DNA from 3 places in the Pseudoalteromonas sp. MEBiC 03485 genome. Region 2 is predicted to be linked to each of the others. Evidence: predicted binding sites of a transcription regulator. Region 2 holds the regulator's gene; each other region holds the start of a gene.
What was found. The regulator sigma-54, encoded in region 2, starts transcription at its own class of promoters, with help from an activator protein. The targets are predictions, from matches to a motif close to GTTGGCACGNNNNTNGNNT.
Positions count from the first base shown of each region.

Region 1: the regulator sigma-54 is predicted to act here: its motif matches at 1,484-1,502, upstream of EVU92_RS00055 (P-II family nitrogen regulator).
Region 3: the regulator sigma-54 is predicted to act here: its motif matches at 2,206-2,224, upstream of EVU92_RS16390 (FlgO family outer membrane protein).

Region 1 is NZ_SGBT01000001.1:10,636-14,908, reverse strand. Features, by position in the region: gene EVU92_RS00060 (diguanylate cyclase) at 137-1,366, shown strand; gene EVU92_RS00055 (P-II family nitrogen regulator) at 1,548-1,886, shown strand; gene EVU92_RS00050 (ammonium transporter) at 1,896-3,125, shown strand; gene EVU92_RS00045 (YqaE/Pmp3 family membrane protein) at 3,286-3,447, shown strand; gene mrcB (penicillin-binding protein 1B) at 3,539-4,273, shown strand, end outside.
Region 2 is NZ_SGBT01000001.1:467,686-471,958, reverse strand. Features, by position in the region: gene rapZ (RNase adapter RapZ) at 1-663, opposite strand, end outside; gene ptsN (PTS IIA-like nitrogen regulatory protein PtsN) at 664-1,116, opposite strand; gene hpf (ribosome hibernation promoting factor) at 1,120-1,407, opposite strand; gene EVU92_RS02170 (RNA polymerase factor sigma-54) at 1,435-2,931, opposite strand; gene lptB (LPS export ABC transporter ATP-binding protein) at 3,049-3,774, opposite strand; gene lptA (lipopolysaccharide transport periplasmic protein LptA) at 3,771-4,273, opposite strand, start outside.
Region 3 is NZ_SGBT01000001.1:3,559,851-3,564,123, reverse strand. Features, by position in the region: gene galU (UTP--glucose-1-phosphate uridylyltransferase GalU) at 1-647, shown strand, start outside; gene EVU92_RS16400 (SPOR domain-containing protein) at 993-1,556, shown strand; gene EVU92_RS16395 (SPOR domain-containing protein) at 1,629-2,033, shown strand; gene EVU92_RS16390 (FlgO family outer membrane protein) at 2,257-2,850, shown strand; gene EVU92_RS16385 (FlgO family outer membrane protein) at 2,865-3,539, shown strand; gene EVU92_RS16380 (FlgO family outer membrane protein) at 3,543-4,196, shown strand.

The DNA.
Region 1 (4,273 bases), 460 kb from region 2:
GAAATGCTGAACGATTACAAAAAAGTGCATTTTTTTAGCAAAGATATTTTGCTTAATTATTTAGCTAGATTAAAAAATAACGTATATTTAGCGTGTTTATAATCTGTGTACACGTGCTTAGAAAAGAGAAGTTGCAATGCAAAGAGTATTAGTCGTCGAAGACAGTAAAGTAGTACAGCAAGTGTTACGTCATCTCGCTGCTCACTATTTAGATGTAGCTGTTGACTTTGCGTGGTCTTTAAAAGAGGGCGTCTCTTTAATATCAGAGCACGATTACACCTTAGCCTTAGTCGATTTAACGCTACCTGATGCGATGAATGGCGAAGTAGCTAAATACACCTTATCAAAAAATATTCCAACCGTGGTCCTGACATCAAAGATTGATGAATATATTCGCCAGCAAATGTTAGAGCTTGGTGTAGTAGATTACGTGGTTAAAGATAACCGTGATTCATATCATTATGCGATAAAGCTTGTTGCGCAACTACTTAGAAATGATGGGAGTAAAGCGCTAGTAGCCGATGACTCAGTACTAAGCCGCACTTTAATGAAGCAAATGCTCGAAAAGCAATTATTTGATGTACGCGATGCCCAAGATGGTGAGCAAGCATTGCAAATGTTAAAAGACGACCCTGAGATTAAGTTGTTACTTACAGACTATGCAATGCCAACAATGGACGGTTTTGAGCTAGTTAAAGCGGTACGAAATTTCCGTGGTCGTGATGATTTAGCAATTATCGGTTTATCAGGTGCCGGTAAGCATGGTTTATCGGCGCGATTTATTAAATACGGCGCTAACGACTTTTTAACTAAGCCGTTTATGAATGAAGAATTTCATTGCCGTGTTATGCAAACCATGGAGCAGCTTGCTTTAATAGCCGATATAAAAGAAAGCGCCTACCGCGACCATTTAACTGGCTTGCATAATCGTCGCTATTTTTATCAATACGCAGAAAAATTACTTAAAAATGTTGAGCAAGAAAACGTACTGGCCTTGCTTGATATCGACTTCTTTAAAAATGTGAATGACCAGTTTGGTCATGAAGCAGGTGATCAGGCTCTAAAACAAGTGTCTTCATTTTTAAAGACTAAATTTGATGACTTCACTATCGCTAGAATTGGCGGCGAAGAATTTGCAGTGGTTCTGCACAATATGAACTTAGCTAACGCAGAATCTAAACTCAATATTTTCAGAGAGCAGTTAGCGAGTCATGCTTTTTCAATTAACGGTGAGCCTTATTCATTAACGATGAGCATCGGTATGACCCTATTCCAAAAAGTATCACTTACAGCTGCGATGCGCATTGCTGACAAAGCCTTATATCAAGCCAAACAGCAAGATCGGAACTGCTTAGTTCAGTTATAGTTGTGCTTAATGCACCAGCGCTGGCTAATTGTTAAAAAAATGCACCATTAGGGTGCATTTTTTTTGTGCAAAAACTAGTTTTTATTAATAAGTAATTGAAATTAAAGAATAAAAAATAATGGCACAAAGGTTGGATTGTATAAACCAACAGGATAACAATAAGCGTCCGAAGGGGGCCACTATGAAAATGATTAGTGCAATAATAAAGCCATTCAAACTTGATGATGTACGTGAAGCATTGGCTGATTTAGGCATTGAGGGGATGACAGTTGTTGATGTAAAAGGCTTTGGTCGTCAACGCGGTCATACTGAACTATATCGTGGAGCTGAATACCAAGTCGATTTTATTCCAAAAATCAAACTTGAAATTGCAACTCGTAGCGAAAATTGTCAACGCGTAGTTGAAACCATCACAAAAATTGCTTCAACAGGCAAAATTGGTGACGGCAAAATTTTTGTTTACGACTTAGACCAAATCGTTCGTATTCGTACGGGCGAACTAGATGAAGAAGCAATTTAAGGGGGAATTATGGAAAACACTATCGTAGAGTTGAAGTTCTCACTCGACACTTTTTACTTTTTAATGTCGGGTGTTTTAGTAATGTGGATGGCGGCTGGTTTCGCTATGCTGGAAGCAGGTTTAGTGCGTGCAAAAAATACAACAGAAATCCTAACTAAAAACGTTGCACTATTTTCTATTGCCTGCACTATGTTTTTATTAGTGGGTTACAACATCATGTATGTTGATAATGCAGAAGGCGGTTTCATTCCTTCATTTGGCGCATTAATTGGCACTCAAGCTGCTGATGCGGACCACTCTTTAGAGTCTGATTTCTTCTTCCAAGTTGTGTTCGTAGCGACGGCTATGTCAATCGTATCTGGCGCGGTGGCTGAGCGTATGAAGCTATGGGCATTCTTAGTTTTTACTGTTGTTTTAACCGGTTTTATCTACCCAATCGAAGGTTACTGGACTTGGGGCGCAGGCTTCTTATCTGAAATGGGCTTTGTTGATTTCGCTGGTTCTGCAATCGTTCATGGAGCAGGTGCTGCGGCAGCGCTAGCTGGTGTACTTTTCCTAGGTGCTCGTAAAGGTAAATACGGTAAAAACGGTGAAATCTATCCAATTCCAGGTTCTAACTTACCGTTAGCAACACTTGGCACATTAATCCTTTGGATGGGGTGGTTTGGTTTTAACGGTGGTTCACAACTACTTGTTTCTGACGCTGAAAATGCAACAGCAGTAGGTAAAATCTTCTTAAACACTAATGCAGCAGCAGCGTGTGGCGCTATTGCAGCACTATTCGTGTGTAAAGTGTTATGGGGTAAAGCTGATTTAACTATGGTTCTAAATGGTGCATTAGCAGGTCTTGTAACAATTACTGCTGAGCCAGCATCACCAACTCCATTACTTGCTTGTTTACTTGGTCTATTAGGTGGCTCACTGGTTGTGTTTAGTATTGTTGCGCTTGATAAAGCAAAAATTGATGATCCAGTGGGTGCTATCTCTGTACATGGTGTGTGTGGTTCATTAGGTATCATGCTAGTACCACTTTCAAACTCAGATGCAACCTTTGTTAATCAATTAATTGGCTTAGTATGTATCTTAGGGTTTGTGTTCATCGCATCATCAATCGTGTGGGCAATCCTGAAAAATACCATGGGTATCCGTGTTACCGAAGAAGAAGAGTTGAACGGTATGGATCAACATGACTGTGGTATTGATGCTTACCCTGAGTTTGTATCAGTTCGCAGTAACTAATCTCAGTGCGTGCAGTAGCACGTACCTAACAATATCATTGTGTGTTCAAATCAAAGCTCTACTTAGGTAGGGCTTTTTTGCATTTAAATAACTTTTTTCTAATAAGCGAAATAGTTATTTTTGAACTATGCTTTAAATTCCAAACTAATAAGGAAAAACTATGGATAACAAACTCTTACTTATAATCATTTCACTATTTTTACCGCCTGTGGCAGTATTTTTAAAAGCAGGTGCAGGCAAAGACTTAGTGATTAACATTATTTTATGCTTCATCTTTTTTATACCAGCAGTGATCCACTCGCTATGGCTGTGTACTCGCTAAACGAGTTTAAGTGACTGTTAATTTTACAGGTGTTAACATTGCGCTGTTTAAGGTGTATTCCTGTAAAATTAACTGACCAATAGCGAACTCAATGGCTGATAAAAAAACTCCTGCAAAAAAGTCGTCTAGCAAACCTAAGGCGACATCAAAGAAAAATACCACTAAGCGCTCACGCGCACCCAAAGGCCCAGCTAAAGCCAGTGTAACAAGAAAACTTTGGTCAATCTTTTGGAAGCTTTCGCTCGCATTGATTATTGCTATGGTGCTGTATCTAATTTATTTAGATGCCAAAATTACCCGTCAGTTTGAAGGCAATAAATGGCAGTTACCAGCACAAGTTTATGCCCGTGCAATGAGCTTTTATCCTGGGCAATACTTGTCTCAGCAAGAGGTTATTTGGGAATTGAACCGCTTAAATTACTCATCTGTAAATAAGCTAAGCCGTACCGGTCAGTATGTTAAATCAGCCAATAGTATTAAAGTGTATCGCCGTGAGTTTGAGTTTTATGATGGCCTAGAAGATTCACAAGTAATTGAGCTGCGCTTTTCGGGGCAAAAGTTAGCAACAATCAAAGATAAGTTTGGTCGTCGTTTAAACAGCGCGCGATTAGAGCCGGTACAAATTGCCCGAATTGGTAATGACTCAAAACAAGATCGTGAGTTTGTACCGCTTGATAAATTTCCACCGATGCTAAAAGACACTTTGCTGGTGGTTGAGGACCGTAATTTTTATCAACACCACGGCGTATCTGTGTGGTCAATTATGCGCGCTCTATACAGTAATATTAAAGCTGGTAGAACAGTGCAAGGCGGTAGTACCTTAACT
Region 2 (4,273 bases):
TTGCCATGTGAACTTTTGCACTATGCTGTGGCTAGCTAAGTAATCTTTTACTGGTTGATCTAGACCCGTTAGCGGCTTTAAATCAGGTTCCCAGTGTGGGTTAGGTAAAAAACGTGCATCAAATACGTAATCAGCTTCTTTTGGAATACCGTGTTTAAAGCCGAAAGACATAAAAGTGATAATCAGTTTTTTATCCTTTTTACCCAAAATCTTTTCGCGAATTGATTCTGCTAACTGATGAACACTGAGATCTGTGGTATCAATCATAAAATCAGCACGAGTGATCAACACATCGAGTAAGACTTTTTCTTGTTTAATAGCCAGATCAAGTGGCAAAGAATCAATGGATAATGGGTGTAAACGACGAGTCTCTGAAAAGCGTTTTATCAGGGTTTGGTCATCACTGTCTAAGTAAAAAAGTGTTGGATTTGCGAAACCAGGAAGGTACTCAAGAATATCATTAAATTCTTGCTGCTCTTTTGGAAGGTTACGCACATCAATACTGACCGCTATTTTATCGTAGTTATCTGATACGCTACGCACGAGCGAAGGCAGTAAATTGACTGGAATATTATCAACGCAATAATAACCTAAGTCTTCAAGTACTCGTAAAGCGACCGATTTACCTGAGCCTGAGCGACCGCTGATAATGATTAATTCCATTTATGCCTCTGCTGATATAACCTGAAACAGTTGCTGATCGGTAGTAGCACTACGCAGCTGTTTACAAAACTCTTTATCTTTAAGTCTATCAGCAATTGTTGATAAGGTCTTTAGATGAAGCTGAGAGTCACCATCTGGTACGATGAGTGCTACGAAAATGTCAACAGGGCGATTATCAATTGCATCAAAATTGATTGGGGATTCACTCACTATGACAAACGCCTGAGGTTCATCGGCGCCACTCATTCGGCCATGTGGAATAGCAATACCTCGGCCAATACCGGTGCTACCTAGCTTCTCTCGGTTGAGTAAAGCATTTAGGATATCTTGTTGAGATAAATGAGGAAGCTGCTGGTGAGCCAGTTCGCTGATATATTCAAGAATTCTTTTTTTGCTATTAAAAAGGACCGCAGCTTTGCTGCAGTCCTGATTAGTAAGTGAACTTAGTTTCATAATTTAATGTCGAGCTAATTTCTCTTTGTGTTTAATGACTTGGCGATCAAGCTTATCGATCAACGAGTCAATGGCTGCGTACATATCTTGATGTTCTGTAGAAGCGAACAATTCGCCTCCGTTTACATGTAAAGTTGCTTCTGCTTTTTGGCTTAATTTTTCTACATCTAGAATGACATGAACATTATTAATATGGTCAAAATGCCTTTCTAGTTTCGCAAACTTGGTGTTTACATAGTCTCTTAATGAATCAGTGATTTCTACATGACGACCAGTTAAATTTAGTTGCATAAGCATTTTTCCTTCTATGTAAAACGTCTAAATCAAACTCTTACGCTGATTAGACGGAGGTATTGCTAGAGACTCACGATATTTTGCAATTGTACGTCTAGCTACTTTAATTCCTTGCTCAGCCAATATATCTGCAATTTTGCTATCACTCAATGGTTTAGCCGAGTTTTCTGCAGCGACTAACTTCTTGATTAAAGCGCGTATTGCTGTTGAAGAACACTCACCACCATTTTCAGTGCTGACATGGCTTGAGAAGAAATATTTCAACTCAAAGATACCCCTAGGGGTATGCATATATTTTTGCGTTGTTACTCGTGAAATCGTCGATTCATGCATTTCGACCATTTCAGCAACATCATTTAGCACCATCGGCTTCATTGCTTCTGGGCCATGCTCAAAGAAAGCTTGTTGTTGTTGAACGATACAGTTGGTCACTTTTAATAGTGTATCGTTACGGCTTTCTAAGCTCTTAATAAACCACTTTGCTTCTTGTAAGTGAGAGCGAATAAATTGGCTGTCGCTACTTGATTTAACAGAGCGAGACATAGCCGCATATTGGCTGTTCACTCTAATCTTTGGCATACTATCTGGGTTTAACTCAACCACCCAGCGACCTTTTACTTTTTTCACTGATACATCAGGTATGACGTACTCAGACTCTTCGCGTACTATGCTATCCGCAGGCTTAGGGTTTAAGCTGTGAATTAGCGTCATTACTTCTTTAAGCTCATTTTCTTTAAGCTTAGTCTTTTTCATCAAAGTTCGATAGTCGCGACTCGCTAATAATTCGATATGCTCAGATAAAACCATTTTAGTTTCAGCTAAATATGGCGTGTTTGCATCGAATTGGCGAAGTTGAATACACAGGCATTCCTGTAAACTACGCGCCCCAATACCGACAGGATCAAACAATTGAATTCTCTTTAGGACCGCTTCGACTTCATCAAGTTCGATTTCTTCTTCATCACTATTTTGATTAAAGCTCTCGACGATATCTTCACAGCTTACCGTTAAAATACCAGAGTCATCGATAGCCTCAACAATTGCCACAGCAATCGCTTCATCAGTCGGACTAAAGGGAGTTAGCTGTAATTGCCACATAAGGTATTCGTGAAGGGTTTCGGTCGATGCACCTTGATAAATAGATTCATCTTCTGGCATTGGCCCTGATGATGTTGATGGAGCGGCACTCATGTACTCATCCCATGTAACATCCATGGCTAAATCGTCACTTACAGTGTCTTTATTTAGAGCATCACTGCTTTCTTGTTCATATTCGCTAGGTGCTTCGTCTGCAGAAGCGCTGACTTGCACATCGTCAGATTCAGCTTTTTGCTCATTTTTGCCGATGCTTTCTTCGTTGTAATCCGCTTCTTCCACTTCAAGTAAAGGGTTACTATCTAGCGCCTCTTGAATTTCTTGTTGGAGATCCAATGTACTGAGCTGCAACAAACGTATAGCTTGTTGCAGTTGTGGAGTCATTGTAAGTTGCTGGCCCATGCGCAGCTGTAATGATTGCCTCATGTATCCCTAACAATCCTTTTTTTAAGTTATCGATAACTGTGCAAAGACAGTTAAGTTATTATCGATTTATTGTCATTGTTATAAGTCTAGCAGATGCTCTAGTCGGTGGCGTAATGGTTACAGCCTAAATTGCTCGCCTAGATAAACATCGCGTACAGTTTGGTCAGCTAATACGTGCTCAGGTGTGCCTGATGCAATTAGCTCCCCATGAGAAACAATGTAGGCTTTTTCACAAACATCAAGGGTTTCTCGAACATTATGGTCAGTAATTAGTACACCAATACCACGATTTTTTAGGTGCTCAATAATTTTCTTTATATCTAACACTGAAATTGGATCAACACCAGCAAAAGGCTCATCTAAAAGGATAAATTTAGGATTAGCGGCTAATGCGCGAGCAATTTCAACGCGGCGACGTTCACCACCAGATAGAGCCATACCTTGACTATCACGGATGTGTTGGATGCTAAATTCATCTAATAAGCTATTTAGAGTTTCTTCCCGCGTGGTTTTATTTAGATCTTTACGAGTCTCTAAAATAGCCATCAAGTTTTGGTAAACTGTTAACTTTCGAAAAATCGAAGATTCTTGCGGTAGATAACCAATACCCAACCTCGCACGGCTGTGCATTGGCAAAAGGGTAATATCGTTATCATCGATGCTAATTTTACCTTTGTCGCTCGGAACTAGGCCTACAATCATGTAAAAAGTCGTGGTTTTACCAGCACCATTTGGGCCAAGCAAGCCAACAATACTGCCTGCTTCAACTTCCAGACCGACATTTTTAACCACTTGGCGGCCTTTGTAGCTCTTAGCTAAAAGCTCTGCTTTTAATGTGCTCATGGTTGGCCTTTATTGTCTTTTTTATTTTCAACAGGTACTAAAATAGTGTGTACACGATCTGATGAGTTTTCGTCTTTTTCAGCACTGATAAGCTGCTGAGCCATATCATAGGTAATGCTTTTCGCTGTTACTTTTTGACCAGCTTGGGTAACTTCAGCTTCACCGTTTAAGGTTAAGAAGCGTTTCGCAACATCATAACGAACTTCTTCAGCACTGGCGCTCATTACGGAACCATCCGTTTGTTTTTCTTCGAAGTAAGCTGGTTTGCCTGTTGCAATAATTAGCTCTACTGTACCTTCGGTATCACCGCCGTGTGCTTCAAGACGTTCTGCTGTAATACGACGATTACCATGCACGATCTCTACGTTACCTTCAAATATGCCAACGCCATCTTTTAGTTTACCAACTTGGCGATCTGAGCTAATGCTAATTTGTGCGCCAGTTTGCTCGGCAGCGGTGCCGGAAAACGCAATCAATAAGCTTGGGATCAGGAGTAATT
Region 3 (4,273 bases), 3.1 Mb from region 2:
AGCGTCAGTTACTTGCAGAAGTGCAATCAATCTGCCCGAAAGATGTAACGATTATTCAAGTTCGTCAGGGTGAAGCTAAAGGTCTTGGCCATGCTATCAACTGCGCAGCACCTATCATAGGTAATGAACCATTTGTAGTTATCTTACCGGATGTGATCATTGATGATGTGGCCAGCGACCTTAAAAAAGATAACTTAGCCGAAATGATCCAGCGCTTTGAAAGCACAGGTGAGAGCCAAATTATGGTGGAGCCTGTTCCGCAAAATGAAGTAGATAAATTTGGTGTAGTGGACTTAGGTGATGTAAAAATCCAGCAAGGTGAAAGTGCTGCAATTTTAAACATGGTTGAGAAGCCTCCGATTGAGCAAGCACCTTCAAATCTTGCTGTTGTTGGCCGTTATGTATTGAGCAAAAATATTTGGCCATTACTTGCAAAAACTCCTGCAGGCGCAGGCGATGAAATCCAATTAACAGATGCGATTGCTATGCTAATGGAAAAAGAAACTGTCGATGCCTACTCAATGAAAGGTAAAAGCCATGACTGCGGCAGTAAAATTGGTTATTTAAAAGCGATTGTTGAGTTTGCACTGCGTCGTGATGAATTCAAAGGTGAGCTTACAGACTTCATAAAGTCGCTGGTAAAATAAGCAATTTAGATTTCTAGTCAAAAATTACTTCATAAAAGTGCCTATATGGCACTTTTTTATTATTTACATAAACCTTACAATTGTCGATCATTACCCAATAAAGGATTTTTCTGATATACCTTTGTCTTAACGCATTGTTACTATTGAATGTAAATGAATAGTTTCGTTTATGGCTGTTTTCCAAAAATAACTAACACAAAGGTTATAGTCGAAACGTTAATTCGTTAGTGGTTACGTTTTATATCTCAAATTATCTTTTAAGTGTTGATGTACAGGTAAGTACTAACAATATGCTCTTCTTTTAATAAGAAGCTAATTTTAATGGTACTTTAAAGAATCCTGATTATGAAATGTTACTTAAAGTCTTTGCGTTACAGTTTATACCTGATGGTGTTACTAGCTGTAGCTGGCTGTAGTAATAACCCATTGCCTTCTATTCTTAAAAATAAAAATATTAATATTACTTACCTTTTTAACAAAGCGTTTAAGCAATCAGATACTTTTAGTGTACTAATTCAAACGAGCCCAGATAAAGCAGCAATAAACTATAAATCAGTTGAAAATGTTAAGCAGATTCAAGATATCGATCTCAACTCTGTCTCTGAGTCATCAAACAAAACGGAGTTTCCTGAGCACAATTACAGTTTTGCTTTACAGCTTATGTCTGTTGAATCAGAACAAAGCCTTGCCTATTCATTTAAAAAAATGGTTAAGCGTGCGCCGAATATCTTCCAAGGAAAACCGATACTTAATATCGAAGTTACTAAAGTAAATGAGCATACTTATTATCGCCTTAAGTTTGGCCGTTATAAGTACTTGAAAAATGCCAAAGCCGATTGTGAGGCTATTAAGCGGCAAGGAATTGATTGCTGGGTTGGTAACTACACTGACAACCGAATATATTTTTAGGGTTAAAGTTCATTCTAAAGGTGGCATTTTTATTGCTATGTTTTAAGCCTGTTTTTGAGAATCGACGTAATCATGCATTTTTCTATTTTTTCTAAATACCTATTGATAGCCATCAGCTTAACTGTTTTAACAGCCTGTATGATGAGCCAAGAGCATAGCCAGCCTGAGCAACCATTTACGCATTCACAAAGCGCAGCTATTGCAGCAGCCAAAGCAGTAGAACCGGGCGTGCAATTAGGTTTATATTTAACACCGACAAAAGTAAGTCACCGTGTATTAGAGCTAAAGCGAGACTACCCTGATGTTTTGCATGGCCTGGATTTTCGTTTTAAAAAGCGTGAGCACAAAGGCGTAACCGTGTATGGACTAAGAGCTGGTCCATTTACAAACTATACTCAAGCTACTGCATTTTGTGAAATAGTAAAAAAGCTAGGGCAAACTTGTGTGACAGCTCCTTTTGTTGGACAGGTACTGTAGCTACTGCTTTTGCGTCAACTAACTTTGCTATTCCTGTTTTAACAACCTCACATACTCAGTCTGAGTAGCGATTAATAACTTAAAACAGATCCATTACAAAGCGGCTTACTTTCTTTAATCACAGAGTTTCTTGCTTCACTATTATCTAGCTATATCTAGCAAATAATAATACTTAGGCATAATTATTGCTTTGTACTTACTAAGTTTAGTGAGGATGGCAATTATGCGCCTGTTATTTTATTCAGTTTTTTTAGTGTTGGTGGGTTGTAGCTTAACTGAAGAGCCACAAAGTGCGCCCCCTAGAGAAACTCCAAAATCGCCAATGGCACCATATACGGTGCATCAATACGTTGCTGATTTAAGCAGTCAGTTGAGCCGTATTCAAGGCCCTTATAAAGGTAATGCTCGTATTGCTGTTACCAGTTTTTATATGGCTGATGGCTTAGGAACTGATTTAGCAGAAGATCAGGGCAGTGGCTTAAGTCAGCAAATTCAAGAAAGTTTATTAACGCAATTTACTCAGCTTGGTTTTCATACTATCGAGTATCGGTTAGAAAATACTTTAAATTTGCAGCAATCGGCCGATAGTGTACTTAGTCGTGATGTAAATACCTTACGTCAACGTCAGAATATTGACTTTGTTATTACCGGCACACTGACGCGGCAACAACATGCCTACATAGTTAACGCCCGATTGGTAAATACCAAAGATCTGCGAATAGTGTCAGCAGCAAGCACCGAGATCCCCATTAATGTCATGTGGGGAGCTGAAAAAGTTCAGCAGCGTGATGGCCAGTTGTATCGAAGCGAATATTAAGAGGAACTCATTTAATGAAACGTTTAATTTTAACTTTATGTTTGCCTTTAGGCTTTGGTTGCTCTTCGATGTTAACAGGTGATGCAACACAGCATGATAATGAGCCTCAGTTAACTGCGCAAAGAGAAGTCGCCGCGCCGCATAGTAACGACAGTGTGTTCCAAACTAATAAGGCGGTGATGAACAACAGCACTTTTACCGCTGCACCAACGCGTAAAAATATTAATCATTATGTGCGTGGCATCATGCAAGACTTAGTTGAAAATTTGCAATATGTTAGCGATACCACGCCGGTTGCTGTTTCAAGTTTTGTGTACCTTGATGCTGATTACAACTCAACGAATTTGCTAGGTAATCAAATTGCCGAAAGTTTCATTCATGAACTGCACGCATTTGGTGTACCTGTCATTGACTTTAAAACTACTGATTATATGCGTGTCACGCCAAGTGGTGACTATGTTTTCAGTCGTGATTATTTAGAGCTAAGCCAAGATCAAAATTTTAATTATGTATTGGCAGGTACCTTGGTTAATCATCAAAGTGGTGTGCTCGTTAATGCCCGTATTGTTGGCTTAGCAAGTAAAGCGGTTGTAGGGTCAGCGCAGGGTTTTATCCCGCAATCAGTGGTTGATGCCCTTGATAGCACCAACCGTAGTGATGGTATTACACTAAAACAAGCAAGTGAGTAAGCTATGAAAGGTTTTATCTTAGCATCGTTAACGCTCGCGCTATCCGGCTGCCAATTGCTGCCAGAGCAATCAGCAGAGCCGAAAAACGCACAGGCTTCAGCAAATGGTCAGTTAGATTACGTTGCTATGCTGCAAGCAGTTGAACAAAACGACATGCAGCAGGATAACGCTAACCATCGTCTATTTGTGCCATATCAACATCATAAAACAGTTGTCAATTATGTCGAGCAAATGGCGCTTGAATTAGTTGATACTATGCAACAAGAAAGTGAGTTAGGAATTGCTATTACTTCTTTTGTCGATTTAGATGCAAGCTTAAAAACCAGCTCTCAACTTGGTAATCAACTATCGGAAACAATGCTGCACCAGCTGCAGAAATTTGGCTTTGGGGTTGTTGATTTTAAAGCGATGGATGTAATTAGTGTGACCTCACGTGGTGATTTTGTGATGTCGCGTGATATAGAAGAGTTAGCCGAGCGTCGCATTGCCAGCCATGTACTTACAGGCACGCTTATATATCGCCCAAATGGTGTAGAAGTGAATGCGCGAGTGATTAATTTAAACTCAAAACTTGTTATTGCCAGCGCACAAAAAGTGATCCCGTATTTTGTGCTAAAAAATGAGTCAATCCAATCTGCAACAGCTAGCGTTAATTAGCTCTTGCATTACACCAATCGGCTATTCTCGAGTCGATTGGTTTATTCTCCTTGATTAGCAAAGCCTTAGACCGTTAT